Regions from separate parts of the Corynebacterium vitaeruminis DSM 20294 genome, predicted to be linked through region 2. Evidence: riboswitches for the same ligand, from Rfam matches in the RefSeq annotation. Region 2 holds a riboswitch; the other holds the start of a gene.

Region 1 (15,583 bases), 450 kb from region 2:
TGATCGTGCGGCCGAACGCGCTGGCGGCGCGGCCGATGTGCCGCATCATCTCGATGGAATGGGCGAGGTCCAGGTTGTTGAGCGGCTCGTCGAGGAGGACGTAGTCGGTCTCCTGGCACAGCACCATCGCGACGTAGGCCCGCTGGCGCTGGCCGCCGGAGAGCTGGTCGAGGAAGCGCCCCTGCAGGTCGGTGAGCCCGAGGAAGTCGATGTAGCGGGTGATGATGCGATCGTCCTCGCGCGTCAGACGCCCCTTCGAATACGGGAAGCGGCCGAAGCCTACGAGCTGGCGGACGGTCAGCCGGGTGACGAAGTGGTTGTCCTGCCGCAGGATCGAGATGACCCGCGCCAGCTCCCCGCTCTTGGCGGTGGTCACGTCGAGGCCGGCGACGCGGATCTCGCCGGCGTCCAGGCTGAGCAGCCGGCCGATCATCGTCAGCAGCGTCGATTTGCCCGCCCCGTTCGGCCCCACGAGCGCGGTGACCCCGCCGCGGGGCAGCTCGAGGTCGACCGGACCGATTCGGACCTGCTGGTTGTCGGAGGTGTAGGTCTTGGTGACCTTCTCGAGGGTGATCACAAGCGGCCTTTCTTGAGCAAAACGATGAGGAACACCGAGCCGCCGACGAGCTCGATGATGATGGACACCACGCCCTGGGCGTAGAAGACGTGGTTCATGAGGAAGTACGCGCCGGTGAGCACGAGGAAGGCCAGCGCGAACGCCAGCGGGAAGAGGAACCGGTGGTCGAAAGTGCTGGCCAGCTGGTGCGCGAGGGTGGCTGCGAGGAAGCCGAGGAAGGTCATCGGCCCCACGAGCGCGGTGGAGGTGGCCATGAGCACCGACACCAAGACGAGCACGATCACCGACAGCCGGCGGTGATTGAGCCCGAGGTTGACGCTCACGTCGCGGCCCAGCTGCATGACGTTGAGCCGGTGGGACTGCGAAAGGATTGCGATCCCCGCGGCCAGGCACAGTGGGATGGCGATGGGATAGTACTCGGGGTCGGCGTTGTTGACCGAGCCGAACAGCCGGGCGGTGAGCACGTCGAACTCGCTCGGGGTGAGGAGGCGCTGCATGAACGTGGTCAAGGACCCCAGTCCCCCGCCGATGACGATGCCGATGAGCAGCATGGCGTGCAGGTTGGCGCTCCTCGAGGTCAGCAGCCACGAGTAGAGGACGAGCGAGAGCCCCACCATGAGCACCAGCTGCAGCACGAACATGTCGAGCGTGCGGGCGTTCGTCAGGCCCACGGCGCCGAAGAAGAACACCGTCGAGGTGTGGATGAGCCGGTAGAGCGACTCGAAGCCCAGAATCGACGGGGTGATGATCCGGTTGTTCGCCACCGTCTGAAACGCGACCGTCGCCAGCGCCTGGCACCACGCCACCACGGCCATCGCGATGACGGAATCGAGCCGGCGCTGCGCGATGAGCCAGAAGCCCCTGCTGCCCATCGGCATCGGGTTCCCGTACGCGAGCAGGCCGAAGGCGCAGGCCACGCCGGTTGCAGAGATCAGCCCGAGCGCTATCCAGTATCGCTTGTCGACGCCTACGGTTTTCAACGCATTAGCCACGGCGGGTCCCCCTGACGATGAGCGCCACGAAGACAACCGCGCCGACGATGCCGAGGATCACCGAGACGGGGATCTCAAACGGGGCGATGATAATCCGCGCCAGCAGGTCGCAGGCGGCGACCAGCCCAATGCCGAGCGCGCACACCCAGGGGAGGTTGGAGCGCAGGTCGTCGCCGCGCCACATGCTCACCAGGTTGGGGACGATGAGCCCGACGAACGGCAGGTTGCCCACCACGACCGTGACCACCCCGGTCGCGATCGCGATGAGCGCGGTGCCCAGCAGCATCATGCGCTGGTAGTTGACGCCGACGTTGGTCGCCAGCTCCTCGCCGAGGCCCGCGATGGTCAGCCGGTCGGCGAAGAAGAAGACGGCGACGACGACGGCGAGCACGATCCACAGCACCTCGTACTGCCCCTTGTAGACGGAGGTGAAGCTGCCCTGGAACCAGGTGCCCAGGGTCTGGAGGGTGTCCGTCTTGAGCGCGAGGAAGCTCGAGACGGAGCTGACCACCGCGCCCAGCATGATGCCGACGATGGGGACGATGAGCGAGGAACGCAGGGACACGCGCCGGAGGAACAGGAAGAAAACCATGGTTCCGATGAAGGAGAAGACCACGGCGAAGGCCATGCGCTCGAGCACGCTGGCGGTGGGCACGAGGATCATGGCGAAAAGCAGGCCGAGCCCCGCCCACTCGGTGGTGCCGGTGGTCGTGGGCTCGACGAAGCGGTTCTGCGTGAGCAGCTGCATGACCAGGCCGCTCATGGCCATCGCGGCGCCAGCGAGGACGAGCGCGATGGTGCGCGGCACGCGGACGTTGTTTAACATCGCGAGCCCGTCGTCGCCGGAGAGGACGTCGTACTGGCCGGTGGCCAGCGACGCCGCGAGCAGCGCCGCCACCGCGGCGAAGGCGAGAAGCAGCCTTGCTCTGGTGGAGGTCATGGGCTACTTGCCCTCGAAGGCGTCGGCGATGGAGTTCAGGATCTCCGTGTAGGTGATGATGGACTCGTTGGTGTAGGTATCTGCCGGGGCGACAAGCGTCTTGCCGTCCTTGACGGCGGCGACGTTGGCGAGCGCGGCGTTGTTCTTGATCACGTCGAGCGCCGGGGAGTAGCCGGGCTCGGAGGCGGCGGAGATGGCGGCGTCGCGGTCGAGGGCGAAGATCCAGGTGGGGTTGGCGGCGGCGATGGCCTCGACGGAGATGTCGTCGCCCTCGTGGTTGGAGGAGGCGTCGGCGACCTCGAGCGCGGGCTTGAGCCCCAGCAGGTCGAAAATTGGTCCCCAGACGCGGCCGATGGTGGGGGCAACGTAGCCGATCTCGCCGCCGGAGACGTTGACGGCCATGACGGTGTCGGTGCCGTTGTAGGCCTTCTTCGCGCGCTCGAGGGCGGCGTCAAAGTCGTCGACGAGCTGCTGCGCCTCGGCCTGCTTGCCGAAGACCTCGCCCAGGTCGGTGACCTGGCGCTTGAGCTCCTGGTCGAGCGGCTCGCCGTCGCGGGGATCGAGCTCGATGATCGGGGTGTCCGGGTTCAGCTTCTTGATGTCTTCGTAGTACTGCTGGAAGCGCTGGCCGTTGATGATGAGGTCCGGCTCGGCGGCGACGAGCGCCTCGAGGTTGGGCTCGCGGTGGCTGCCGAGGTCGACGATGTCGTCGTTGTCCTTGTAGTCCGGGATCGTCGTCGGGATGAGCTGCTTGGGGGCCGCGACGAGCTGGATGCCCCACTGGTCGAGTACCTCGAAGGTGCGGTTGTCGGTGGATGCGGCGCGCTGGACAGGGGTTTTCACCTCGACGGTGCCGTAGTTGTCCTCGATGCTCACGGTGCTGGTGGAAGCGCTGGTCGACGAGGCGGATTCGGTCGCCCCGGATGAGCAGGCGGCGAGGGCGATGGCGGAGGCGGCAATGACCGCGGCGAGCGTCGAGCGAGACATGGTTCCCTTTCAAGTTAGCTAAGGCTAAGTTTTCCTACGCCCGTAAAGGTACACAGGGGACCCTAAGTTGGACAACCCCGCTCCCCCGCCCGTCGCGCTGCCCTGCCCGTTTCGAGGGGTATCGAAACGTCTTTCATTACCCCCGGGGCGCGAAAGACCCGGCACGCGGAGGGGATGCGTGCCGGGTCTTCTCGCTATGAATTTGTGTTCCGGGAGGTGATGGCTCCCGGGTCTTATCGGTCGTGCAGGTCGCGGGTGTCGGTGACCTCCCTGCCCAGGGCCCGGGAGACCAGCGGCGCCCACGGCACCTCGAGCCCCGCGCGCTCCATGAGGACATGGTCGGCGAGGATGTCGCGGGTCGGGCCGGACACGAGCGAGCCGTCGACAAGGATCGCCGCCGTGCGGGAAACGGCGTACGCGAAGTTGACGTCGTGGGTGCACAGCACCACCGCGGTGCCTGCGTTCGTCAGCTTTTCGATGGAGGCGGCCACCTCCCTCGTGCCGGTCGGGTCGAGACCCGCCGTAGGCTCGTCGAGAAGCAACACCTCGGGGCGCATGGCGAGCGCGCCGGCGAGGACGACCCGCTTGCGCTGCCCGAAGGAGAGGTGGTGCGGGACGCGCTCGGCGAGGTGCGTGATGCCGGTGGCGGCAAGCGCCGCCTCGACTCGCTCGCTCACCTCGGCCTCGGTGAGGCCCTGGTTGACCGGGCCGTAGGAGACGTCGGCGCGGACGGTGGTGGCGAAGATCTGGTCGTCGGGCTCCTGCAAGACCAGCTGCACCGCGCGGCGCACCCGATCGCGCCCCTTGCGGTTGTAGGCGTAGGGCTCGCCATGCAGGGTCACCGACCCCGCCCCCGGACGCCACGACGCGGCGAGCAGGCGAAACAGGGTGGACTTTCCGGCGCCGTTGCGGCCTAGGAGGGCGATGGTCTCGCCCGAGCACACGTCGAGGTCCACGCCCTTGAGCACGGCTGTGGTCTCGTGGGAAAACTCGAGGCCTCGTGCGGATAGCACGGTTGTCAACGTGGTTTCTCCTTCTACTTAATCAACAGCCGGCTTGCCGCCAGCAGGCACAGCAGGACGATGATTCCCGCGAAGCGCTGCCGGGAAAGCGGCCGGTGGGGGTTCGCGACGGCCATCGCGCTCGGGTCCGCGCGCAGCTCGAGCCCCTCGCCGAGGCGACGGGCGCGCTCGAGCGACAGGACGAACAGGGTCGCGGCCTGCGCGGCGATCGACGAGATCCACTTCTTGCGGTTGGAGTGCCCCAGCCGCATCGCCTGCGCCTCCCACATGGTGCGAGAGGTGACCAAGAGCGTGGAGATCATGCGATACATGAGCACCACCACGTAGGTGAGGGCTTCTGGCACGCCGATGCGGCTCGCCCACGAGATGAACTCCGACATGGGCGTGGTGAGCGTGAGCACCATCATCGAGGCCGTGGCAACGAAGCTGCGCACCATGACCACCAGCGCCGGGGCGACGCCCGCCGGGTTGATGCTCACACCGTGGGAGTTGACGGTGAGCATGAGCGGGATGATGCCCAGCGCGATGAACACCGCCGGGGCCAGCACCAGCCCCACGTACAGCCGCAGCGGCACGCGCGCCGCGAAGGCGAGCGCGATAACCGTCACCGCCACGAGCGGGACGCCCACCTTAGGCGGCAGGACGAGGACCTCGATGATGAGCCCGATGAACAGCAGCAGCTTCTCGCCGACGTTGACGTGCGCCCACGCGCTCTTGGCTGCCGCCCTTTCCAGGGGGTTCATGCGGCTACGCCACGGTGGACTGCGGGGCGCCCGCCGCCTCGAGCAGCTCCTTGTCGCGCTTGTTGCGACCGCGGTAGTTGCCCAGCGCGAAGCCGAGCACACCCGCGCCGAGCGCGGCCTGGAGCGCGAAGAGTCCGGACTCCACCTCGCCGGGCAGCTCGCCGGCGAGCGGGTGGAACCACTGCTCGTAGCCCGGGTCGTGCTCCTCGACGATGGTCTCGGCGCCGGCGTCGGTCCCGCCGAAGGGCTCCTCGGAGTCGGAGGAGCCGAAGTGGAAGAACATCGGGAAGGCCGCGATGACGACCGCGAGCGCGATGAGGGTGATGGTAACCAGGCGTGAATTCTTCTTCATGACGTGCTCCCCCTATGCCTTGACCTGCGGCTGGTCGGAATCTGCGGTGACTTCTTCGGGCGTCGACTCGGGCACGGCCCCCACCTCGGAGGGCATTGCCACGCCGAGCGTGATGAGCTCCTTCGGCGCCAGCGCGCGAAGGGAGCGGATGATGAGCACGGTGACGATCGCCTCAACGACGGCCAGCGGGAGCTGGGTCGGCGCGTAGAGCGCGAGGAAGGACACCGCCGCGCCCCCGACCGAGTCGGTGTGGTGCGCCAGCGCCAGCTGCAAGGCGGTGACCACGTAGGTGGACAGGTCGGCGGTGAACGCCGCGAAGAAGATGCCCACCTCCAAGCTGGCGCCCCACTTGCGCGCCAGCTTCCACGTGGCGTAGCCCACCCACGGGCCAACGATGGCCATGGAGGTGACGTTCGCCCCCAGCGTGGTGATGCCGCCGTGCGCCAGCAGGATCGCCTGGAACAATAGGACAATCGTGCCGATGAACGCCATGACGGGAGGTTTGAAAAGGACCGCACCAAGCCCCGTGCCGGTGGGGTGCGAGGAGGAACCCGTCACGGACGGGATCTTGAGCGCGGAGAGCACAAAGGTGAAGGCGCCCGCCGCGCCGAGCAACAGGCCGGTGTCGGGCTTTTCCTTGATCTGCTTATTGACCTGCATCGCGCCGTGAATCACGAATGGTGCCGCGACAACGGTCCAGCCGATGGCGTGGGAAACGGGGAGGAACCCCTCTGCGATATGCATTTGTTTTCCTTCTTACTGCACCCGGGTCCCCGCGGGTGGAAACGTACAGTCGTCGCAGCCGGTCTCCTGGCTTGTGGCCTCGGCAAAAATCCGACCGCCCCTTCCCATCCGAAGACAGTGGGGCACACGTGGTCGAAGCCTTGGTCAGCCACATACAGTGGCGGGGTCCGCTGCCGGATTCTCACCGGCATTCCCGTTCACTGCGACACACGTAGTATAAACCACCACCTAGGTCACTTCCCCTATCTGAGGGACTTTTCCACTAACGCATTTCGCTTGTCGACGCCTACGGCGCGGTCACCAGCGAAGCGTCGACAAGCAATGCAATAGCATGGGGTAATGGAAAAGCGCGCCTCCACCGCCTGGATCTACCTCGCCTCCGCGGCGCTTTCGATGTTCGGCAACGCCGTGGCGGGCATCGTGTGGCCGTGGCTGGTGCTCGAGCGCACGGGCAGCCCGCAGGCGGCGAGCATCGTCGCGGCCTCGATCGCCGTGCCCTCGCTGCTGTTCGCGTACTTCGGCGGCAACCTCATCGACTCGGTGGGGCGAAAGCCGATGTCGATCGTCTCCGACATCATCTCCGGGCTCTCGGTCATCGGGCTGATCGTGGTGGACTCGACCACCGACCTCACGCTGGGCTGGTTCATCGCGATCGGCATCATCGGCGCGGTGGGTGATATCCCGGGCATGTCGGCGCGCGCGGCGCTGGTGGGCGACGTGGCGGTGGCCAGCGGCAAAGACGTGCCGTTCCTGTCCGGCCTCAACCAGGGGCTCGGCGGCATCAGCTTCCTCCTCGGCCCGGCCGTGGCCGGATTCCTCATGTCGGCGCTGCCGATCCAGAACGTCCTGTGGATCACCGCAGGCTGCTCGCTGGGCGCGGCCGGGCTCACGGCGCTGCTGCGGCTGGGCGCGCCGGTCGCCGCGGACGAGGCGGAGGAGGCGGACTTCGCGGGCTGGCGCGGCTGGCGGGCGGCGCTCGGCTTCCCCGTCGTGCGGATGCTCGCGGTCAACACACTGCTGGCGATGGCGCTGGTCACCCCGTACCTCTCCGTGCTGCTGCCCGCCCGCTTCCAGGCCTCCGGGCAGCCCCACCTGCTGGGCGTGTCGATGTCCGCCTACGCGGTGGGCATGCTGCTCGCGGGGCTGGTGGCGACGAAGCTGGCCAGCCGCGAGCGGCTCACGTGGGCGCTGGGCATGTCGCTGTACATCGCGGGCTTCGGGCTCATGGGGTTCCTGCACTTACCGTGGCTGGTCATCGCCGGCATGGCCGTGTCCGGGCTCGGCGGCGGCGTGCTCAACCCCCTGCAGATGGTGGTGGTCACCGAGTCCGTCCCGGAGCAGATCCGCGGGCGCACGTTCTCGATCTTCATGGCGATCTCGCAGGTGGCTGGCCCGATCGGGCTGGCGGTGACCTCGGTCGTGCTGGGTTTTACCACCATCTACGCGATCGCGGCGGCGCTGGCCGCGTTGTGGGCGGTCTTCGCCGTGGTGCTCATCGCGTGGGGCCTGCGCCTGCTTAAGGTATAGCCATGACGCTTTCGTTTAGCCCCGCGCCGCAGCCTACCGCCACCGTGCTGGTCTCCCACGGCTACGCGGAGCATTCCGGCCGCTTCCGCCCGCTCATCGACGCCCTCAACGCCGCAGGCCTCGACGTCTTCTTCTACGATCACCGCGGGCACGGGGTCAACCTTGCCACTCCCCTCGCGGTCGATGTCGCATTGCTTATCGACGATCACCTCACGGCGCGCGCCGAAGTGGCCGGGGACAAGCGCACGGAAAAGGTCTTCTGCTTCGGCCACTCGATGGGAGGGCTGGTCACGGCCGCGTCCGTCCTGCGCGACCCGGAGGGGGTCGCCGGCGTGGTGCTCACCGGCCCGGCGTTCCTGCCGCTGCCGCACGTGTCCCCGCTGGCGGCGCGGGCGGGGCTGGCGCTCGCGCGCCTTGTGCCCCGGCTGCCGACGGTGGCACTCGACGCCTCGCTGCTCTCCCACGACCCCAAGGTGGTGGCGGCCTACCAGGCGGACCCGATGGTCTACACCGGCCGGGTCCCGCTTCTGACCGGGGCCAGCATGGCCGCGGAGGGGTACCGCTTCCTCTCCCGCGTGAACGAGTGGCCGGACGTCCCGGCGCTGGTCATCCACGGCGAGGCGGACGGGCTGGCCGACATCTCGGGCTCGCGCCGGTTCGCCGCCGCCGCGCGAGGTTGCACCTTCAACCCGATTCCCGGCGCCTACCACGAGGTGCTCAACGAGCCGGAGGGGCCGCATCTCATCGACGAGATCTGCGGGTGGATCGTTGGGCATTGACCAACTAACGGGGGCGGGAGTATGGTTATCTCACCGCGAATTAGTTGGCACAACCCCATGATTCGCGGGGTGCAACGGGGTCGATGTGGTTTCGACTGCGTGCATTAAGCCAGGGGAAGCGTGCCGGTGCAGGCTAGAGACCACCGTATAAGCGTCGTAGCGATCAATAAACGCAGAGAACAACTCTCAGCGTGACTACGCCCTCGCTGCCTAATTTCAGCGACGCGTGTCTGTCAGCCTAGGCTCCGTTCCTGGCCTAGATCCTGGCATCGACTAGGGAACTTGCTCTTTGATCGAGTCATCAGGGTCAAAGGGGACTCCCACTGCTGACTGGGCCCATCATCCGGAGGTGTTTGCCCCATCCGGAGGGTCGAGCAGAGATTCCGCGCGAACTGCGCACGGAGAAGCCCTGGCAAGGTGACGTAGGACCCGGGTTCAATTCCCGGCGGCTCCACGGATAAGCCCCAGCTCACGCCCGTGAGCTGGGGCTTTGTCGTATCGGGTAGGCTTTCGGCATGGAACAGTTATGGGAAGATTTCATCAATGCGATGGACGCCGGGGACACGGCCACCCTGCGAAGCCTGCACACCCCGGATGCCACGCTCACCCACATGACCGGGCACATTGCCACGCTTGACGAGTGGATGAGGGGCATCGATCGCGGCGACTTCGTCTATCACCGCATCGACGTGCGCGGGGTGGAGTTCGGCGACGGCCGCATCGTCGGCCGGATCACCACGGGGATCACCGACGACGGGTCGGGGCAGGCCTGGCCGCTGCGCGTGGAGATCGACGTGGCAGAAGTCGGCGGGCAGCCGAAGGTGGCGGCCTCCCGGGTGAGCTTGGACCGCTCGCCTTGGCGTCGATAAGCGAAAAACTACCCCCGCGCGAATGGCATGCGGGGATCGGTTGCCATTATCGTGAGAAGGATTTCACGACTCTTGGCCAAGGAACCTCATGACTAACACCGTGCGCACGCTGAGCTTTTTCAACAACAAGGGTGGGGTCGGCAAGACGACGCTGTCGACGAACGTGGCCCACTACTTCGCGCTGCAGGGCCTGCGCGTGCTCTACGTCGACTGCGACCCGCAATGCAACGCCACCCAGCTCATGCTCAGCGAGGACCAGACGGCGGACATCTACGGCTACCACGACGAGGCCGACGACGACGTGGCGTTTCGGCGCTCCCTGTCCCGCTCGGTGGTGTCGCTGTTCCTGCCGCTCATGGAGGGCGAGCCGAGCATCGACCACGAGTTCCTAGCCGTGCGCTCGAAGCGGTTCAAGGTGGACGTCCTGCCCGGGCACCCCGCGCTGTCGCAGATCGAGGACGTGATGAGCGACGCGTGGTCGGCCGCGAAGGGCGGAAAGACCGGCGACTTCCGGCGCATCCACTGGGCTGGGCAGCTGGCCGCGGCGGTGGAGTCCCGCGACGACTACGACGTGATCTTTTTCGACGTCGGCCCCAGCCTGGGGCCGTTTAACCGCACGGTGTTGCTGGGCTGCGACGCGTTCGTGACGCCGACTTCGACGGACCTGTTCAGCTTCCACGCCTTCGGCAACCTCTCGCGCTGGTTCGACGCGTGGGTCGCCGAGTACAGCGAGATCTCCGAGCGGTGCATCGCCGCGTGGGGCGCGCACGCCTTCGACCTAGAGCGGAAGCTCTCCCCGCTGCGGCTGCCCGGGCGCGACGGCCGCGCGCTGCGCTACCTCGGTTACACCACCTTGGAGTACGTCAAGCGCAAGGCCAACGGGCAGGAGCAGCTTGTGGGCGCGTTCGAGCGCTTCCGCGGCCGCTTCGCCGACGAGGCCGCGCGGATCGGGCGCAGCCTGGGCTTCGAGCAGGACGACTACATGATCGGCTACGTCCCGCAGATGCACTCGATGCCCGCCACCGCCCAGGACGTGCACTCCCCCATCGCGGGGCTGGAGTCCTCGGACGGGGTGCGCGGCGCGCAGCTCAACCAGCGCGACAACTACGTGGCCAACATCCACCAGCTGGCCGGCGAGGTGCTCGGGCGCTTCCAGGAAGCTACGCGCCGTACAGCTGTGCCTGCGTCTGCGCAATGACCGGTCGCATGTCGCGGCCGCGCAACTGCGAGATCTTGTCCAGCGTGGCGTGAAGGGCCGCGGTGACCGCCTCAGGGTCCGGCGCGGAGCCGGGGCCCTCGGGCAGGTCGGTCTCGAGCAGGAGGCGCCCGGCCGGGACCTGGCGGACAAACGCCCGCCCGCGCTTGGATTCCAACATGCGGGGGTTGATGGAGACGTAGCCGCCGCGGCGGACCAGCCGGGTGAGCTCGTCGCTCGTGCCCGAGAACCAGTGGAAGACCGGCGTCGCCTGGGTGCCGGAGGCGTCGAGGGCGTCGAGGACGTCGGTGGCCGCGCGCACGGCGTGGATGGACATGACGTGGTGCTCACCTAGGCGGGAGAGGATGCCGTCGAGGACGCGGCGCTGCAGGGGGGCGTTGGCGGCGCGCCGGGGGCCAAGGTCGAGGCCGATCTCGCCGATGAAGCGGGTGCGCGGCAGCGCTTCGGCGAAGACGGCGAGCTCGCCTTCCACCTGGCGTTCATCGGTGATCCACCAGGGGTGGAAGCCCAGCGCGTAGCGGGCCGGGGTCGCCCCCTCCTGGGCCAGGAAGGCCGAGGGCAGGAGGGTCTGTGCGACGACGGCCACCTTGGCGTCGGAAAGCGAAGCGACGATGCGAGCGGGATCGGTGACGAAGTCGAGGTGGAAGTGGGTGTCGAGCAGGACCGTCATTGGGCTGCGAGCGCCTCCTCGCGGGAGCGGTACAGGCGCGGCGGGCGCGGCATGGGCTCGAGGCCGGACAGGCGGCGGATGACCTTGCCCGCGATCATCTGCCCCATGATCGGCGGCATGTAGCTCATGGAGCCGAGGCTCTCGCCCTTAGTGCGGGCGCCGGGCGCGCCGGGTTTTTGCGGCGGCTCGGTGGAATAGAGCACCTCGACGCCCTTGATGCGGCGCTTCTTGCACTCCAGCCGGATCACCTTGGTCAGCGGGCACACGGCGGTCTTGCGCAGGTTGGAAAACTGCAACTGGGCCGGGTCGAGGCGGTTGGCCGCGCCCATGGAGGACAAAAGCGGCACGGCGTGGCTCGCGCACCAGTGGGCGATGGCGAGCTTCTGCGAGACGGTGTCGATGCAGTCGAGCACGTAGTCGGGCCGAGGCAGCGCGTCGAGGGTGTCCGCGACGTTGTCCGGGGTGAGAAAGACCCGGCGCGCGTGGGTGACGCAGGCGGGGTTGATCTCGTGGACCATCCGGGCCATGACCTCGGTCTTGACCTGGCCGAGCGTGGAGGTAAACGCCAGCGCCTGCCGGTTGATGTTGCTTTCCTCGACGACGTCGCGATCGAGCAGGATGAGCGTGCCGACGCCGCTGCGGGCGAGCGCCTCGGCGCAGGCGGACCCCACGCCGCCGAGCCCGATCACCATGACCGTCGCGTCCTTGAGGCGTCCGAGCCCCTCTTCTCCCAACAGCAGCCGAAGCCGTGCGTGACGCTCCACCGCGCCTCCTTCTTTGTTCGTTAGCTCGCGCTAGCCCGCGCTAGCCCGCGTTACGCAGCGCGGTGGCAAGACCGTTCATTGTAACCTGAATCGTCTTGGACACGAGGAAGGAGTCGTCGCCAGCGCGGTAGCGGCGCAGCAGCTCCAGCTGGATGGCGTTGAGCGGCAGAAGGTACGGGTAGCGGCGCTTGAGCGAGCGGGCCTGGCGCTGGTTCTCCGCGGTGAGGTCCTTGTTGCCGGTGACCTCGAGGTAGACCTTCTTGGTCAGCTCGAACTCCTCGGCGATGAGGGTGTAGATGCGGTCGGCGATCTGCTTGTCGTCGACCAGGTTGGCGTAGAGGCGGGCCAGCGAGATCTCGGCCTTGGCCATGACCTGAGCCATGTTGGACATGACCGAGCGGAAGAACGGCCAGTCGCGGTGCAGGGCGCGCAGCTCCTCCCAGCGGGAGGCGTCCTCGCCCGCCCAGCGGGTCACGGCGCTGCCCACGCCGAACCAGCCGGGGACGTTGGTGCGCGACTGCGACCAGGACAGCACCCACGGGATGGCGCGCAGGTCGGAGATGGCGGTGGTCTGCTTGCGGGCGGCCGGGCGCGAGCCCAGGTTGAGGTCACCGATCTCGTGCAGCGGGGTGGACTGGGTGAAGTATTCGATGAAGCCCGGGTCGCCGACGAGCTCCTGGTACTTCTGCCCCGACAGGTCGGACAGCTCGCGCATGATGGCGTAGGCGCGGTCCGGGTCGGCGATCGGCTCGGTGTCGGTGAGCGACGCCACCAGCGCGCCGGAGACGAAGGCCTCCAGGTGGCGGCGGGCGGTTTCGGGTGCGCCGTACTTGGCGGAGATGACCTCGCCCTGCTCGGTGATGCGCACGGAGCCGGACACCGCGCCCTTGGGCTGGGCGAGGATGGCGTCGTAGGTCGGTCCGCCGCCGCGACCGACGGCGCCGCCGCGACCGTGTGCCAGGCGCAGCTCGATGCCGTGGGCGTTGCACAGCTCGACGAGGGCCAGCTCGGCGTCGTAGAGCGCCCAGTTGGCCTGGAGGTAGCCGCCGTCCTTGTTGGAGTCCGAGTAGCCGAGCATGACCTCCTGCACGTCGCCGCGGGCGCGCAGGTGCTCGCGGTAGAAGGGCACCGACCACAGCTTCTCCAGGATCCCGGCGCCGGCCTTGAGGTCGTCGATGGTCTCGAACAGCGGGACCACGTCCACCTCGCGCAGGCCGACCTCCTTGAGCAGCACCATCGGCTCGAGGATGTCCGAGACGGTGCCGGTCATGGAGATGATGCAGTGCGAGACCGACTGCGGGCCGAAGTTGCGCACAGCCTGGGCCGCGGCGCGGAAGATGCCCAGCTCCTTCTCGGTGACCTCGCTCATGGGCGCGGCATCCGGGAACAGCAGCGGGCGCGGGGTCTTGAGCTCCTCGACGAGCAGCGCGATCTTCTCCTCCTCGCCGAGCGCGCGGTAGTCGTCCGAGCGACCAGCTGCGGCGAAGACCTCGGTAAGCACGTTCTCGAAGGACTCGGAGTTCTGGCGCAGGTCGAGCGTGTAGAGGTGGAAGCCGAAGGTGGTCACCGCCGAGCGGATGCGGGCCAGCCGGTCGTCGGCGATGACGTCGTCGTTGAACTGGCGCAGCGAGCGGTCGATGGTGTCGAGGTCGCGCTTGAACTCCTCCGGCGAGGCGTAGGCGGCGGCGTCGACCTGGGCGACCTTCTTGTCGCCGATCTCGTGAAGGTTGGCGCGCACGCGGTTGCGGATGCCGTAGATGGCCCGGCGGTAGGGCTCGTCGACGCGGGACTCCCAGTCGTTGTGGGCGGCGTCGGCCAGCGCCAGGAGCTCCTTGGAGCAGGAGGAGTAGCGGTCCGAGAGCGACAGCTCGCGTTCCAGCTCGCCGAGCTGCTCCTCGTAGAAACGCAGCACGGTCTTAGCGGCGTTGCGGGTGGCGTACGTCAGCGTGCGCGCGTTGACGTAGGGGTTACCGTCGTGGTCGCCGCCGATCCACGAGCCGGGCCGCACCACCGGCACGTCCGGGACCTGCATGCCGAAGGTGTCGCGCATGTTGTGGCGGATCGCGCGGTTGAGCGCCGGGACCTGCTCGAGCAGGGAGAGCTTGTAGTAGCGCAGCCCCACGTCCACCTCGTCCTCCAGGGTGGGGCGGGCGATGCGAATGAGCGCGGTCTGCCACAGCAGCGTGATGCGCAGGTACATCTCGCGCTCGATGCGTGCCATGTCGCCACCGTGGTGGGACTCCTTGAGCAGCTGCTTGATGCGGTTTTGGGTGTCGAAGACGGTGCGGCGGCGGGTCTCGGTCGGGTGCGCGGTGAGCACCGGGGCGACCTTGGCGTTGCGGACGACGGCGGCGGCGTCGGCGCCGGTCACGCCCGCGTCCTTGAGCTTCGCGAACGTCTTGCGCAAAGACACCGGCGCCTCGACGGACTCGTCGGCCAGGTCCTCGGCGAGGTTGGCGATCAGCGCGAAGTAGCAAAACGAGCGCGCGACCAGGTTGGTCTTGGTGATGTCCAGGTCGCGGAAGATACCCATCAAGTCCGTGGGCTTGGCGTCGCCGTGGGCGATGTCGAAGGCCATCCGGCGGGTGGCCTCGACCAGCTCGAATACGTCCTCGCCCTCCTGCTGCGCGATCACCCGCCCCAGCACCCGGCCGAGCAGGCGGATGTCTTCGCGGACTTGATCTGTAGTTGTCACGGGAGGGGCCTTTCTAGCGAAAAATCGAGCGTATAGCGGACATCACTTTAGCAAGCCCCTCCCGCTTCGGGGGTGAAGTTTCTAGAACTCGGGCTCGAGCAGCTTCATCGCCTGCTCGTAGGCCGACTTCGCCTCCTGCTCGCTCATCGGCCCCACGCACTCGCCCGCCTCGGCCGGCATGCCGTCCGAATAGGGCGAGGAATTGCAGAAGTAAAAGTCCTTGCCATCGCTGAAGATGCCGGTCCCGTTCGAGGCGTCTACCGCTTTCATTTCGCCTGTCGACGCTTCGCTGGTGGCCTCCGCGCCGGACGTCTGCTGCGCAGACGCCTCCGACGACGAGGGCACCGCGGCGCTGCTCGACTGAGCCGTGGTCGTGGCGGAGGCGGCGGTCGTCTCGGTCGAGCTGGACTCCTCGTTGGTCGAAGAACAGCCCGCGAGGACAAGCGCCGCGGTGGCAAGAACCAGTAGTCGTTTCATGTACCCCAGAGTAGGGCATGGGCACCGTTGACGCCGATTGATCACGTGCATAGCATTTGAAGTATGCGTACGGGTTCCGACCTTACAGCCCGGGCGCGCATCCGCGACGTGACCGTCGCATCGTTCGCTGACGAGGGCTTTTCCGCCTCCTTCCGCGCCATCGCCGCCCGCGCCGGGGCTTTCGCGGGCCTTGCCACCCCCCACTTCGGGCCCGAGGACGCTTTGCGCA
Region 2 (15,583 bases):
GGCTCAACCCCGCGGCGTGGATCGACACGCTCGTTATGGTCGGTGGCCTGGCCAACCAGCACGGCGAGGTCGGGCGCTGGTACTTCGTGGGCGGGGCGCTCGTGGCGTCCATGATGTGGTTCCCGTCGGTCGGCTACGGCGCGGCCGCGCTGTCCGGCGTGCTCTCGCGGCCGAAGGTGTGGAAGGTGATCAACTTCGCGATCGGCTGCATCATGGTTTCCATGTGCCTACGGCTCATCTTCCAGTAACCACCCAAAAACTTATCCTTAGTGACGCCCCGAAAAATACCCCGCGAACAGGCACTTCGGCCGGTACGCGGGGTTTTCCCATCCTAAGGGAAGCTAGCCCTCGTCGTGCTTCTTCGACTCGGTGGCACCGGCCCAGAGGTTGATGCCGCCGTCGCTGGCTAGGCGGTCGATCTCGTTGAGCTCCTCGGTGGAGAACTGCAGGTTGTCGAGCGCGCCGAGGTTGTGCGCCAGCTGCTCCACCGACGAGGCGCCGATGAGCGCCGAGCTGACCGTCTCCGCGCCGTAGGCGCCCTGCTCGCGCAGGACCCAGGCGATGGCCATCTGCGCGAGCGACTGCCCGCGCCGGGCCGCCACGTCGTTGAGCGCGCGGACCATGGAGAGGTTCTTCTCGCTCAGCATGGACTGGGAGAAGGACTTCCCCGCCGCGGCGCGGGAATCCTCCGGCACGCCGTCGAGGTAGCGGTCGGTGAGCAGGCCCTGCGCCAGCGGCGAGAACGCGATGACGCCGAGGCCGTTGTTCGCGCAGGACTGCAGCAGGGACTCGCCCTCGTCGCCCGGCTCCTCGACCCAGCGGTTGAGGATGGAGTAGCTTGGCTGGTGGATGAGCAGCGGGCAGCCCTCCTCCTCCATGAAGTCGGCGGCCTCGGCGGTGAGGTCGGGGCCGTAGGAGGACACGCCCACGTAGCGGGCGCGGCCGGAGGCGACGATGTCGCGCAAGGCCAGCATGGTCTCCTGCAGCGGGGTGTCCGGGTCCGGGCGGTGGTGGTAGAAGATGTCCACGTGATCGAGCCCCATGCGCTTTAGCGAGGCGTCGAGGGAGTCGAAGAGGTACTTGCGGCTGCCGCCGAAGCTGTAGGGGCCGGCACCCATGTTCCAGCCCGCCTTGGACGAGATGACGATCTCGTCGCGGTGGCGGGAGAGGTCCTCGGCGAAGATGCGGCCGAAGTTCTTTTCCGCGGCGCCCTCGGGCGGGCCGTAGTTGTTGGCCAGATCGAAGTGGGTGATGCCGTGGTCAAAGGCGTAGCGGACGATCTCCCGCTGGGTCTGCATCGGCTTGTCGTCGCCGAAGTTGTGCCAGAACCCGAGCGAGATGGCTGGCAGGTAGAGGCCAGAGTGCCCGACGCTGCGGTACGGCATCGACTCGTAGCGGGCGGGGCTGGGCGTGTAGATAGGCTGGGCGCTGCGTGAGTAACTCATACTCCCAGTGTGCGCCGAATTCGCGGAAGTTGCCAGCACTTTTTGGCGGGCCCTCTTCCGCGGCACCTCACCGCCGCGCGGGCACCTGCCCGCACCCTACCCGCGCCCTGCCCGCACCCGCGCGGCTACATGAACGCCGCCACGAGGTTCTTCGTGTACTCGTCGCGCGCCGGGGAGAGCAGCTCGCCCGCGGGGAAGGCGTCCACGATCCGCCCCTCCCGCAGCACCGCGATGTCGTCGGCCATGAACCGGACCACGCCGAGGTCGTGGGTGATGAACAGGTAGCTCATCTGGTGCGCCTCCTGGAGGTCCTTGAGCAGGTTGAGCACGCTCGCCTGCACCGAGACGTCCAGGCTGGAGGTGGGCTCGTCGAGGATGATCAGCCCAGGACGTGTGGACAGCGCACGGGCGATCGCCATGCGCTGCAGCTGCCCGCCGGACAGCTCCCGCGGGTAGCTGTCGAGCAGCGCGGGGTCGAGGCGGACGGTGCGCATGAGCTCCTCGAGGTACTCGTCGAGCTGGCCGCCGGGGCACAGTCGCAGGCGGGCCTCCGGGTTGCAGCGCAGCGGCTCGGACACGCTCCAGCGCAGGTCGCGGCGGGGGTTAAATGAGCTAGAGGGGCTCTGGAACACCATCTGCACCCTGCGCAGCACGCGGGCCCGCGCGGCGGGCCGCAGGGAGAAGAAGGGCTCGCCGAAGAGCGAGACCTCGCCGGCGTCCGCGGGTTGCAGGCCAAGTACCGCGCGGGCCAGGGTGCTCTTGCCGCTGCCGGACTCGCCCACCAGCCCGAGGCACTTTCCCGTCGGCAGCGTGAGGCCGACCTCCTGGAGGACCTCGTGCCCGCGATAGCTCACGGACAGGCCGCGGACGTCGAGCGCGTTAGCCTTCACTGTTGACCTCCTCGGGGAGTCGTGCCTGCCCGCCGGCGATGCTGGGTACGGCGGCGAACAGGCGCCGGGTATACGGGTGCTGGGGCGCGGAGATGACGCGCGCGGCCGGCCCCGCCTCGACGATCTCCCCCTCACGCATCACGACCACCGTGTCCGCGCGGTTGCGCACGCACCGCAGGTCGTGAGTGACGAAGGTGATCGCGCACCCGAGCTCGCCGCGCAGGGAGTCGAGCAGCTCGAGGATGGCGTTTTGGGTTACCGAATCCAGTGCCGTCGTCGGCTCGTCGGCGATGACAAGCCGCGGCCGCGCGAGCAGCGCCATCGCCAGCACCACGCGCTGCAGCTGCCCGCCGGAGAGCTCGAACGGGTACCTCCCCGCCAGCGTCGGGTCGAGGTTGACCTTGCTCAGCGCGTCGGCGATCTGCGCGTTTGCACGTCGCTTGTCGACGCTAAAGTGGGCGGCCATCGCCTCCCGCATCTGGGCCCCGACCCGGTAGAACGGGCTGAGCGCGCTCGCGTAGTCCTGGAAGACGTAGGCGATGTCGGCACCCCGGATCCGGCGCAGCTCCTCGCCGGAGGCGGACAGGAGATCCGTCCCCGCGAAGTCGAGGCGCCCGCACTCGCGGCGCAGGCCCCGCGGGAGGAGGTCGGCGATCGCGAGCGTGCTCAGCGTCTTGCCGCTGCCCGACTCGCCGATGATCGACAGCCACTCGCCGGGCGCGACGAAGAGGTCCACGCCGTGGACGAGCTCCCTATCCCCCGCGCCGATCCGCAATCCGCGGACCTCGAGCAGGCTGTGGGTCTTTTCGTTGTGCGACACTACTTCTCCTCCTCCCCAGACGTGGTCCGGCCCAGCCGCAAGGCGAGCCGGTCCCCCACCAGGCTGGTGGCGAGAACGAAGAGGAAGATCGCGAGGCCAGGCGCCAGCATGAGCAGCTGGGTCTGGCCGAAGTAAAGGCGCCCCTCGTTGAGCATGAAGCCCCACTCCGGGACGGGCTGTGGCACGCCGAGCCCGAGGAAGGACAGCGAGGCCACCAGCAGCACGATCTTGCCCAGGTCGACCGTGGCCAGCGACAGCACAGGTCCCCAGGCGTGCGGGACCAGGTGTCCCACGACGATGCGCCCAGTGCCCGCGCCGGAGATCCGCGCCGCGGTGAGATAGGTCGCCCCGCGCTGCTCGCGGACGATGGCGCGGACGAGCTTGGCGTAGCCCACCCACTTCACTGCCACGATGGCCAGCAGCAGGTTGACGTAGCCCGCGCCGAGGATGCCGGTGATGACGATGGCCACCACGTATTCCGGGAAGGAAAGAAAGGCGTCAGAGACGCGCATGACGCCCCAGTCAAGCCACTTTCCTTTAATTCCGGAGAGCAGGCCCAGGGTTGCCCCGACGAGGATGCACAGGACGATCGCGGCGAGCGAGATCCCCACCGTGCGCTGGCCACCGGCCAACACCCGGGAGAACAGGTCGCGGCCGAGCTGATCGGTGCCCAGCCAGTGCTGCCCACTCGGCGCGGCCAGCACGTTCCCCAGGTCGACGGCGACCGGGTCGTACGGCGCGATCCACGGCCCGAGCAGGACGAGGGCGACCAGCGCGAGGACGAGGGCCACCTGCCATCCCAGCGAGCGAGAGGATTGTAGAAGCTTCATCACGCCCTTTCACCCGCCTTCAGGGAGGGGTCGATGAGCCGACAGGCGACGTCGACAAGCTGCATGACTGCGATGACGACCACGCCGATGACGAAAACGAAACCCTGCACGACCGGCCAGTCGCGGCGGCCGATCGCCTCCATCACCATGCTTCCCAGGCCGGGCAGGCCGAAGACGACCTCGACCACGACCGAACCCGACAGCAGGCTGGTTAGGCTCACGCCCAGCATGGTCACGATCGGGACCAGCGTGCCGCGCAGCACGTGGCGCCGCTCGATGGTGGAGGTCTTCAACCCCCGGGCGCGGGCGGCGCGGACGAAATCGGAGTCCGCGACCTCGATGAAGCGGCCGCGGAACACCTTGATGAACGGCGGCGCGATCGCGACGGCGAGCACCACCGTGGGCAGGATGAGCCCGCGGCCCCCGTGCCAGCCGGAGCTCGGCAGCCAGCCGAGCGAGACCGCGAAGAGCGAGATGAGCAGGAGGCCCAGCCAGAAGCTGGGCAGCGCCGCGCCGACGTAGCACAGTCCCAGAATCAACTTATCAAGGAGCGAGCCTTGATACTTCGCGGCCAGCCAGCCGAGGACAAGCACGAACGCCACCGCGAGGACCAGCGAGGCCAGCGAGAGGTTGATAGTGATGGGCGCGGCCTTCGCGATGTCGCCCGTGACGGTGTGCCCGCTGAAGTAGGAGTCGCCGAGGCTGCCGCGCGTGAGCCCGCCAAGGAAGCGCAGGTAGCGCTCCGGCCACGGCCGATCGAGCCCCAGCTCGTGCCGGACGCTGGCCACGTCGTCGGTGTTGACCGCGACGGTGTCCGTGCGCAGGAGCGAGAGCGACGCGTCGCCGGGCGCGATCGAGCCGACCCCGAAGCTGACAATCGTGAGGAAGAGGAAGCTGAGGACGATGCCCAGCCCCCTCCTGCCCCACGCGCGAAGGCTAGGACGCAATGTCGAGGTCCTTCGTGATGAGCGGGTACTCGTGCTCGTTTGGCGGGGTGACCCAGCCGCTCACGGAGGTCTTCAGCGCCGCGGAGGTGTGCGGGAAGACGATGTAGGAGTTCACGGTGTGATCCTGCAGGTAGGTGCCGATCTCCTGGACCTGCTTCATGCGCTCGTCCTGATCGATGGTCGTATTGAACTTGTCGATCATGGTGTTGAGCTCCGCGTCGTTGTACTTGCCGTAGTTGAGCGCGCCGTCGGAGGCGTAGGAGCTGGAGACGAAGTAGGAGCCGTCGCCGCGGGTCGTGGTGTTGAGCGCGTAGGTGGCGATGTCCCACGGCTCTGCCTGCAGGAACTCGTCGATGTTATCGGGGGTCACGATGTTCAAGGTGATGCCCACCTTCTTCGCCTGGTCCTGGATCGCCTGCGCGATGAGCGGCAGCTCGGCGCGGGCGGTGTAGGTGGCGATGGTGAAGTTAAGCGGCGCGCCGTCCTTGGTCACCTGGCCGCCGTCGACGCTCAGCCCTGCGTTCTTGAAGTATTCCAGCGCCTTGTCGACGCCAAAGGCGGGCGCCTGCCCGTCGATGGCGGCCGGGGACGACGGGGAGAACGGGCCGACGGCGACCTCGCCGTTGCCCTTGAGAATCGAGCTGTTGATGCCTTCGCGGTCAATGAGCGCATCGAAGCCCTTGCGGAACTCCTCGTTCGACCACAGGGAACCCGACGCAGGGTTAGCGTAGTTGTACATGAGCTCGTAGACGCGCGAGGAGGCCACGGTCTCCACCTTGATGTCGTCGGAGTTCAGCGCGTCGAGGTTCTCCAGCGAGGGCCGGAAGATGACGTCCGTCTGGCCGGACTGGAGATCCATCATGCGGGTGTTCGCATCCTCATTGGCGGTGAGCGTCGCCGTGTCCAGCTTGGCCTTGCCGTCCCAGTAGTCGGGGTTGGCCTCGAGCTCGCCAGCCTGGGCGATGTCGAGGGAGGTGAACTTGAAGGCGCCGGTACCCACGGGGGCGGAGCCGGAGTCATCGACGTCAGTGATCACGGCGTTGTAGTGTGCAAAGGCGGAGGGCAGGGTCGCCAGCGGCTTCGTCGTGACCACGCTTAAGGTTTTGCCGTCGGCGGACATCGACTCGATGGGCAGGCTCTTGGCCATCGCCGGGTTGACCTGGATGGCGTGCTCGATGCTCTTCTTCACGGCCTCCGCATCCATGGCCTTGCCGTTGTGGAACTTCACGCCGTCGTGGAGGGCAAAGGTCCAGTGAATCATGTCCTGGGAGTCCCAGCTGTCGGCAAGCCACGGCTTGAGCGTGCCCTCCTGGGAAACCTTCGTGAGCGTCTCGAACGCGCCCGAGCTTAAGAAGTAGGGGTTACCCACGGTGTGGGGGTCGGTCGTGTCCGCCTTGTAGACGGTCTCGACGTTAAGGTGCTTCTCCCCCGCGCCCCCCTGATCCTGGGAATCGCTCACGCTGCAGCCAGCCAGCGCGATGGCCGATGCCACAAGCACCGTCGCCAGTCGCTTCAATCGCATGTCGCCTTCTTTCCGATGCTCCTCGGCATCACTCGTGCACTCCCTTCCGGGAGAAAGTGTAGGACAAAAGCGCCTCGCGTAACCGGCGATCTGACTCACGGCCCCGCCCCTCGATGACCGAGTGCGGGGTCGCTCACAGTGGCGGGACCGTCGCGGATTTGCACCGCGTTCCCCAGCGCGCAAAACGCCCCGCGGGAGCGGGGTCACCGAGGCACGACGTGTGAATTTCAGTAGAAACCCACTACTGAAAACCTCTATCATTTTAGCGCCTCGGCGGCGCACGACCTAACCCCCGCCTCAAGCCCCCTCATTCAGGGTATGCTAACCAACTTTTCCGCGACCCCGGGACGACGCAAGCCCCGCTCGGCGCGGCGCGCGCTGCAACGGGGCTTGAGGCTTGAGTCCTAGGGCTTGCTTCCTACTTCAGCTTCTGGGCGATGAGCTTGTTCACCTGGGCCGGATCAGCCTTGCCGCGGGTGGCCTTCATGACCGCGCCCACGATCGCGCCGGTGACCTTCTTGTTTCCGGCCTTGTACTTCTCCACGATGTCCGGGTTGGCGGCGAGCGCCTCGTCGACGGCCTTCTCGATGGCGCCGTCGTCGCGCACGACCTCGAGGCCGCGTGCCTTGACCACCTCGTCCACGTCGCCCTCACCGGCGAGCACGCCGTCGACGGCCTGGCGGGCCAGCTTGTTGGTGAGCTTGCCCTCCTTAACCAGCGCGATGACGCGAGCCACCTGCGCCGGGGCGATGGACAGGGCGTCGAGCTCGACGCCCGCCTCGTTGGCCTTCTGGGAGAGGTAGGCGACCCACCAGGAGCGCGCCTCGGTGGGCTCGGCGCCCGCCTCAACGGTCTCGACGATGAGGTCGAGTGCGCCGGCGTTGACGAGGTCGCGCATCTCCTCGTCCTTCAGGCCCCACTCCTTCTGGATGCGGGCGCGGCGCACCCACGGCAGCTCCGGCAGCGTAGCGCGGATCTCCTCGACCCACTCCTTCGGCGCGATGACCGGCGGCAGGTCCGGGTCGTTGAAGTAGCGGTAGTCCTCGGCGGTCTCCTTCGGGCGTCCCTTGGAGGTGGTGCCGTCGGTTTCCTGGTAGTGGCGGGTCTCCTGCACGATCTCGCCGCCGTCCTCGAGCACCTGCGCCTGGCGCTGCATCTCGAAGCGCACGGCCTGCTCGACGGACTTCAAAGAGTTGATGTTCTTGGTCTCGGTGCGGGTGCCGAACTCCTTCTGGCCGATCGGCCGCAGGGAGAGGTTGGCGTCGCAGCGCATGGAGCCCTGGTCCATGCGGGCGTCGGACACGCCGAGCGCCTTGACCAGGTCGCGCAGCGCGCCGACGTAGGCGCGGGCCACCTCGGGCGCGCGCTCGCCTGCGCCCTCGATCGGCTTGGTCACGATCTCGATGAGCGGGATGCCCGCGCGGTTGCAGTCGACCAGCGAGGTGGTCGCGCCGTGGATGCGGCCGTCGGCGCCGCCGATGTGGGTGAGCTTGCCGGTGTCCTCCTCCATGTGCGCGCGCTCGATCTCCACGCGCCACGGGGTGCCGTCGTCCAGCAGGACGTCCAGGTATCCGTCGTAGGCGATGGGCTCGTCGTACTGGGAAATCTGGTAGTTCTTCGGCTGGTCCGGGTAGAAGTAGTTCTTGCGCGCGAAGCGCGAGGACTCGGCAATCTTGCAGTTGAGCGCCAGGCCGATCTTGATGGCCCACTCCACGCCCTTGGCGTTGACCACGGGAAGCGCGCCAGGCAGGCCGAGGGAGACGGGGTCGACGTTGGTGTTGGGCGCTGCGCCGAAGTGCGCGGAGGGCGCGGAGAACATCTTGGTCTCGGTCGCCAACTCGACGTGCACCTCAAGGCCCATCACCGGATCGAACTTCTCAAGGACCTCGTCGTAGTCCATCAGGTCGTACATAGCGCTAGTCATGCGGACAATACTACTATGCACCGATTGCACCGTCGCCTAGACCCCGTCGGCTGCTTTCGCATTTGCTTATCGACGAAAAACCCATCCCGCGAGCCCGCGGAAAAGGGGAATCGGGCCGGTTTCTGTGGATAACTCTCCCCTGCCGTCTCACCCAGTGGAACCATCCACAGATTTCGGGCCCTGCCCGCGCCCGGCCGAGACACGCCGCGTATGCCGCCGTAGCGTGCGAGGGGAACACACCACCGAGCGACCAAGGAGTCACCGTGTACCCGCTGTCCTTTCTGCCCACCCCGCCGCTGACCGTCTTCCTCTCCGAGCGCGGCTGCTACCCCGCCGCCTACCGCGAGCAGCTGCTCGTCCGGCGCCTCGTCTCCGCCTTCATGAACGGCGCGTTGCTCGACCATTCCGGGCTCCCCGGCGCCTACGGCGAGCTCGCCGACGACGTCCGGCTCTGGCTCGAGGAGCGCGAGTCCCATCGCCAGGAATGGCGCCATTGGCTAAGGCTCGCCGCCGAAGGGCGCCCGGAGTACGACGGTCCGATCCTCCTGGACGACCCCCTGGATGGGTACGTGCAGCTGCACTACCTCGTGGCCAAGGCGCTGCTGCGCTTCCCCCTGATCGCCGACTACGCGGTAGAGGAAGGCTTGCTCGCGTTCGAGAAGCTTTTCCCCGTCGCCCCGCGGATGCACGGGCTCACCGACATGGAGGCACGCCGCGCCGACGGCGCGATTGCTCAGGCGCTTCGAAGGCTCGACCCCGTCGAGGAGTTCCTCCGCCCCAGCGATCTCGCTGGCTGCATCTCGGAGCAGATCGAGGCCGTGGAAGCACAAAGGCGCACGCCCACCGGTGAATGCCAGCAGGCGTGCGCCTAGAAAAAGCTCAGGCTTTAGCCGAACAGCGCACGTGCGGTGCGGTAGCGGCCCTCCGGGACCACCTTCAGCGAGCCGACTGCCTCTTCCAAGGAGATGAGCTCGATGTGCTCGCCGTGGAGGGCGACCATCTTGCCGAAGTCGCCGGTGTGGCAGGCGCGCGCGGCGTGAACGCCGTAGCGGGTGGCCAGCACGCGGTCGAAGGCGGTCGGGGTGCCGCCGCGCTGGATGTGGCCGAGCACCGAGGTGCGCACGTCGTGGCCGAGGCGCTTCTTGATCTCGTCGCCGATGACCTGGCCGATGCCGTTGAAGGTCTGGTGGCCGAACTGGTCCACGCCGCCCTCGGCGAACTCCATCGTGCCCTCCTCGGGCAGCGCGCCCTCGGCGACGACGATGATGCCGTACTTCTCGCCCATCTGGAAGCGGCGCTCCATCTTCTTGCAGATCTCCGCGATGTCGAAGGGCTGCTCCGGGATGACGATGTAGTGCGCGCCGCCAGCCATGCCGGCGTGCAGGGCGATCCAGCCCACGTGGCGGCCCATGACCTCGACGATCATGACGCGGTTGTGGGACTCCGCCGTGGTGTGGAGGCGGTCGATGGCGTCGGTGGCCACGGAGACCGCGGTGTCGAAACCAAAGGTATAGTCGGTGCCGTTGACGTCGTTGTCGATGGTCTTAGGCACGCCGACGACGGGGATGCCGTTGTCCGAGAGCCACTGGGCGCCCTTCAGGGTGCCCTCGCCGCCGATCGGGATGAGCGCGTCGATGCCAGCGTCCTCGAGGTTGGCCTTGATCCGGTCGAGGCCGCTCTTGAACTTATCGGGGTGCAGGCGACCGGTGCCGAGGATCGTGCCGCCGCGCAGCAGGATGCGGTCGATGTTCTCGTCGTCATACAGCTGGATCCGCTTGTCTTCCATGAGGCCGACCCAGCCGTCCTCGTAGCCGACGACAGTCGAGCCATACTCGGAACACGTACGAACGATGCCACGGATAACGGCGTTGAGGCCTGGGCAGTCACCACCAGAGGTCAAAGTTGCAAGTCGCATGAAGCCAAGTTTAGCGCCCCAGTTTCGCCCATGCCCGTTCGGGCACTGTGAGATTGCAAGTAGTGACAAATGCCACCGACTCTCTCCCGGGAAGGGCCGAAAAGGCGTCGCATGCCCGCTTTTGCACCCGAGTAGGCACCCCCGCCCGGAGGCTCCCCGGAAACTCCCACCCGTCCGCCAGAATGTCCACAGCCACAATCCCGGCCCCTCCGCGATAGTGGCGACTACCATCGCAAGGTATGAGCTCAAAGATTTTTAACCTGAAGAAGCCAGAAGACGTCAGCACCGCCAACGTCGAGCTAGTCGGCCTCATCGGCGGCTGGCTGGTCGCCCGCGAGACCGGCATCCGCCCCCTCGGCGGCGTGGTACTTGCCGCCGCGGGTGTGTGGGCGGGCCGCTCCTGGCTGGCCAAGACTAACCCGGCCACGACCGCAGCCCTCGCCGCCTTGTACGTCGGCGCCTTCGGCGCCTCCCACCCCTTGGCCAAGAAGATCGGCGCTTGGCCGTCCGTCCTCGCCGTCACCGCGGTGAGCTCCGGCGCGGCGTGCGTCCTCTCCGATATCAAGAAGAACGACTAGATATTTCCCCCAGGGGCTCGCCGCTTGAGCGGCGCGCCCCAGTTATTTTTCCTGCGCCTCCCACTCGGCAAGCAGTTCCCGCTTGGTGGCCTGCCAGACGTCCTCGGTCGCGCCCAGCCGCCAGTAGCCGGAGATCGACGCGTCCTGCTTCGCCACCGATCGCTCCACGAACAACAGGCGCCGGACATCCTTGACCATTTCCGCCACACCGTGCACGAACCAGCTGGTGGGAACATCGGGGAAGCTGGACCCGCGCAGCTTTTCCACGAGCTTCGCACCCGGCACGGCATCGCCTCGCTCGACCCACTCGAGCTGCACCCCCTCGGGGAGCTGTTCCAGATCGCAGCTGGGCGTCGACAAGCGAATGCGGCTACCTGCATCGGCGATCTCGATGAAGACCTGCGCGCTGGCGCCTGCTGGCAGCTGAGTCATAGCCTCCGCGATGGCGGGCGCGGCCGACTCGTCGCCCGCGAGAACGAAGTGGGAGTACCCCGGCGCCGGGCGCCAGGCCCCACCCGGGCCCAGGTAGGCGATCGTCTCGCCGATCCGCGCCGTGGCTGCCCAACGACTGGCCAGCCCGGTGTCGCCGTGCTGGTAGAAGTCGATGTCAAAGGTGCCTGCCGCCGGGTCCACGTTGCGCAAGGTGTAGGTTCGCCGCACCGGCTGCAGCTCGCCGGGGACGGCTTCCTTGATCTCCCGCAGGTCGAAAGGCCACTCGTAGCCTGCGCCCTCCGGGATAAACAGCAGCTTCACGTACCGGTCGGTGGGGGCCTCGGACACCGGATCGGTTCCCACCATCGCGGGCGCGTCGAAGCTCAGCCGCACCATGTTCTTTCCGATCTCGGTGCGGGCACGCAGGGTGGCGGGCCTTGCCACCATCTTCCGGCCCTTGCCGGGGCCTCGCCCCGCTTCCGGAGCCCCGCCGCCTTGCATAGTGCCTGTTTGCTGCTCGTTGCGCGCCATTTCTCTCCCTCTCGTACCCGGAGGCGTTCGTACACCCCGATTAAAGTTAGGTTAGGCTATCACAAATGTGTGCTCGATTTCTAAGCGGGAACGAAAGAGCACACCGCAACAGAAAGCGGGCGGCGCCCGCCTTGGACGCCACCCGCCCGCAATGGAGTTTTCTCCGCGTGAGGTTCCTGCTACTCCTCGAAGGTGGAGGTGTCGATGACGAAGCGGAACTTCACATCCCCTGCGACGACGCGATCGTAGGCCGCGTCGACGTCGTGGACGCCGATCTTCTCGATGACCGCGCCGATCCCCTTCGAGGCGCAGAAGTCGAGCATCTCCTGGGTCTCCTTGATGCCGCCGATGTTCGAGCCGGTGAGCACCTTGCCGCCGCCGATGAGCGAGCCAAGCCCCAGGCTCATCTTCTCCGGCGGGAGGCCGACCACTGCCATGACGCCGTGCGGCTTGAGCAGGCGCAGGTAATCCTGCAGGTCGTAGGACGCGGAGATGGTGGACAGGATGAAGTCGAACTCGCCGCGGTGGGCCTTAAAGAAGCCCTCCTCGCTGGTGGCGAGGGTGCGATGGGCGCCGAGCTCGGCGGCCGCCTCGGCCTTCTTCAGCGAGCGCGAGAGCACGGTGACGTCCGCACCCTTCGCCGCCGCGATCTGCACGCCCATGTGGCCGAGTCCGCCAAGCCCCACGATGGCGACCTTGTCGCCCTCCTTGATGTTCCAGCGGGCGATCGGCGCGTAGGTGGTGATGCCCGCGCACAGCAGGGGCGCGGCGTGGTCGAAGTCGAGACCGTCCGGGATGGTGCACACGAAGCGCTCGTTGACGACGACCTTCTGCGAGTAGCCGCCCTGCGTGATCGTGCCGTCCACGTCGAGCGAGTCATAGGTGCCCACCGGGCGGTTGAGGCAGTCCTGTTCCTGGTGGTTGCGGCACTGCTCGCATTCGCCGCAGGAGTTGACGAGGCAACCGACGCCCACGCGGTCGCCGACCTTGAACTTAGTCACCGCGTCGCCCACGGCGGAGACCACGCCAGCGATCTCGTGCCCCACGGTGAGCGGGAAGTGGGCTTGTCCCCACTCGTTGCGGATGGTGTGAATGTCGGAGTGGCAGATGCCGGCGGCCTTGATGTCGATGACGACGTCATCCTCGCGGGGGTCGCGGCGCTCGATCTCCGTCACCTGGAACGGTGCCTCCGGCGAGGTCTTCTGAAGGGCCTTTACCTTGAAAGTCATGGCCCCAATCTACGCGCGCTATTGGAAATCTGCCTGTTGAGAGCGCTTTTCAATTGATAATTCGCGGCTGTTCGCCGCCAGCGCCGCCCAGATGCCCACGAGGAGCGCCAGCGCGGCCACCGCGACGGACTGGCCATAGGCCGCACCGAGGTCGGTGACGTTCACACGCCACTGCAGGACCGCGCCGATGGCCGCCGAGCCCAAGACCGAGCCCAGCTGTCGGGTGGTGTTGTACACGCCCGAACCCACACCCATGAGCTGCGGGCTGAGGTCGCGCATGGTGGAGGTGGAGTTCGGCGACCAGACAAAGGAGTTGCCGATACCGATGAACAAGGTGACCACCAACACCCACCACACCGGCGCCGAGAACTGCATGACCGCGAACATGCCCAGGTAGGCCAGCCCGGAGATCGCATATCCCATCGCCGCGAGCTTGTTCGGCGAGTAGCTGTCGGACTTCCGGCCAATATACGGCGACAGCGTGAGCGAAGAAAACGCCTGCGGGATCATCATGCAGCCCGCCGCCAAGGGGCTCATCCCGTGGACGTGCTGCAGGTACAGCATGATCGGCAGCGGCGTGCCCGCGACGACGAAACCCATGGCGAAGATCGCCACGTTGCCCATGGAGAAGTTGTGGAAGCTAAACAGCTTCAGCGGCATGAGCGGGTCGTTGCCCTTGCGCTCGGCGCGCGACTGCTGCCTCACGAACAGCCAGCCGAAGCCCAGACCGGCGAGCAGGCACACCCAGATCCACAGCGCCCAGTCCTCGGTCTCGCCCTGCTGCAATCCGAAGACCAGGAGGAACACCGCCAGCACCGACAGCACGATCGACGCCGGGTCCACCTTGCGCTCGGTTGTGAGGAACACCGGTACGTAGCGGTAAACGAGCAGCACTGAGAGCACGCCGAAGGGCACGTTGATGAAGAAGATCCACTGCCAGCCGATCGACTCGGTGATGATGCCGCCGAGCACCGGCCCCGTCAGGTTGGCCACGCCAGCGGTCATGCCCCACACGCCCAGCGCCGCACCCCGCCGCTCGCGGGCGAAGATGCGGTTGATCACGCTCATCGTCTGCGGGGTGAGCATCGCGGCACCCAAGCCCTGCACCGCGCGGGCGATGATGAGCCACGTCATCGACGGCGACAGGCCGCACGCCAGCGAGCTGAGCGTGAAGACGACCATGCCGCCGAGGTACAGGCTGCGCGGCCCGAATCGATCCCCCAAGCGCCCGGTCACGAGCAGCGGGACGGCGAAGGTAAGCAGGTACGCGGACGTCACCCACACGACCTCGTTGTAGTTGGCCCCCAGCCCCGTCTGCAGCGCGGGAGTGGCCACCGAAACGATGGTCTGATCCAGCAGAATCATGAAGAACCCCACGCACAGCGCGATGAGCGCTGGCCACGCCTGCGCCTCCGGCAGCGGCAAGGTGGTCGCGTGCACCCGTTCCCGTTTCGCCATTCAGCCCTTCTTCCCGTTTTTGCTTTTCGACGCCCACCTTCGGCCGCGAAGCCGCGGGCGAGCATCCAGCCATTATGTGCTCGGTTCAGCCTACCCGCGTGACATGTCAAAGGTTCGCCCGGCGGCCCTTTTTGCCCGCAAATCCAACTTCGACTTCAGTCGCTAGACTTCACCCAATATCCATACCCCACCAGGGTATTTCTTGGAGTGAAGTCTAATGAGTGAAGTCGGGTTGCGGCGCCAGGCAAACAGTAATCCCCCAGCCGCCGGTGAGGGCGAAAGGGGGAAACGGTTTTGGACGGATCGTCTACTTGCGGCCAGCCTCGAAGGCAGCGCCCACCTTGTACAGGCGGTCGTCCTGGAAGGCCGGGGCCATGATCTGCAGGCCAGTCGGCAGCTGGGTGTCCGGCGCCAGGCCAGCGGGCAGAGACATGCCGCAGAGGCCGGCGAGGTTCAGCGGCAGGGTGCACAGGTCGAAGTTGTACATCGCCAGCGGGTCGGAGACCTTCTCCCCCAGCTTGAACGCCGTGGTCGGCGTGGTCGGGGAAATGAGGACGTCGGCCTTCTCGTAAGCCTTGGCGAAGTCCTGGGCGGTCAGCGTACGAACGCGCTGCGCCTGCAGGTAGTAGGCGTCGTAGTAGCCCACCGACAGGGCGTAGGTGCCCAGGATGATGCGGCGCTTGACCTCGGGGCCGAAGCCGGCCGCGCGGGTGAGGGCCATGACCTCTTCCGCGGAGTGGGTGCCGTCGTCGCCGACGCGCAGGCCGTAGCGCATGCCGTCGAAACGCGCGAGGTTGGAGGACACCTCGCACGGAAGGATGAGGTAGTAGGCGGCGAGCGCGTCATCGAAGTGCGGGCAGTCGACCTCGACGATTTCGGCGCCCTGGCTGGTCAGCTGCTCGACGGAGGCGTGGAACTGCTCGAGCACGCCGGGCTGGTAGCCCTCGCGGTCGAACTGCTTAACCACGCCGACCTTGACGCCCTTGAGGTCGCCGTTGGCGCCCTCGCGGGCGGCCTCGACGACGGGGGCGACCGGGCGGTTGACGCTGGTGGCGTCGTACT

What was found. A riboswitch is a leader RNA that binds a small molecule or an ion and turns the genes downstream of it on or off. The one in region 2 is predicted to bind cobalamin.
Region 1: it holds a riboswitch for cobalamin, as region 2 does, so the genes downstream of both, B843_RS04040 (energy-coupling factor ABC transporter permease) here and B843_RS06050 (ABC transporter substrate-binding protein) in region 2, are expected to answer to the same signal.

What each region holds. Positions count from the first base shown of each region.
Region 1 is NZ_CP004353.1:847,905-863,487, reverse strand. It holds gene B843_RS04075 (iron ABC transporter ATP-binding protein) at 1-577, opposite strand, end outside; gene B843_RS04070 (iron chelate uptake ABC transporter family permease subunit) at 574-1,569, opposite strand; gene B843_RS04065 (ABC transporter permease) at 1,562-2,509, opposite strand; gene B843_RS04060 (siderophore ABC transporter substrate-binding protein) at 2,513-3,496, opposite strand; gene B843_RS04055 (energy-coupling factor ABC transporter ATP-binding protein) at 3,730-4,509, opposite strand; gene cbiQ (cobalt ECF transporter T component CbiQ) at 4,533-5,261, opposite strand; gene B843_RS04045 (energy-coupling factor ABC transporter substrate-binding protein) at 5,266-5,613, opposite strand; gene B843_RS04040 (energy-coupling factor ABC transporter permease) at 5,626-6,357, opposite strand; cobalamin riboswitch at 6,397-6,577, opposite strand; gene B843_RS04035 (MFS transporter) at 6,697-7,884, shown strand; gene B843_RS04030 (alpha/beta hydrolase) at 7,887-8,663, shown strand; RNA gene ssrA (transfer-messenger RNA) at 8,740-9,120, shown strand; gene B843_RS04025 (nuclear transport factor 2 family protein) at 9,179-9,532, shown strand; gene B843_RS04020 (ParA family protein) at 9,633-10,730, shown strand; gene B843_RS04015 (TatD family hydrolase) at 10,693-11,418, opposite strand; gene B843_RS04010 (tRNA threonylcarbamoyladenosine dehydratase) at 11,415-12,182, opposite strand; gene ppc (phosphoenolpyruvate carboxylase) at 12,223-14,877, opposite strand; gene B843_RS04000 (lipoprotein) at 14,959-15,354, opposite strand; gene B843_RS03995 (hypothetical protein) at 15,418-15,583, shown strand, end outside.
Region 2 is NZ_CP004353.1:1,294,041-1,309,623, reverse strand. It holds gene B843_RS06080 (LysE/ArgO family amino acid transporter) at 1-248, shown strand, start outside; gene B843_RS06075 (aldo/keto reductase) at 342-1,445, opposite strand; gene B843_RS06070 (ABC transporter ATP-binding protein) at 1,571-2,335, opposite strand; gene B843_RS06065 (ATP-binding cassette domain-containing protein) at 2,325-3,155, opposite strand; gene B843_RS06060 (ABC transporter permease) at 3,155-3,985, opposite strand; gene B843_RS06055 (ABC transporter permease) at 3,985-4,932, opposite strand; gene B843_RS06050 (ABC transporter substrate-binding protein) at 4,922-6,454, opposite strand; cobalamin riboswitch at 6,518-6,681, opposite strand; gene gatB (Asp-tRNA(Asn)/Glu-tRNA(Gln) amidotransferase subunit GatB) at 6,873-8,378, opposite strand; gene B843_RS06040 (hypothetical protein) at 8,642-9,250, shown strand; gene B843_RS06035 (6-phosphofructokinase) at 9,265-10,293, opposite strand; gene B843_RS06030 (hypothetical protein) at 10,533-10,871, shown strand; gene B843_RS06025 (siderophore-interacting protein) at 10,914-11,750, opposite strand; gene B843_RS06020 (NAD(P)-dependent alcohol dehydrogenase) at 12,014-13,063, opposite strand; gene B843_RS06015 (DHA2 family efflux MFS transporter permease subunit) at 13,082-14,521, opposite strand; gene gatA (Asp-tRNA(Asn)/Glu-tRNA(Gln) amidotransferase subunit GatA) at 14,829-15,583, opposite strand, start outside.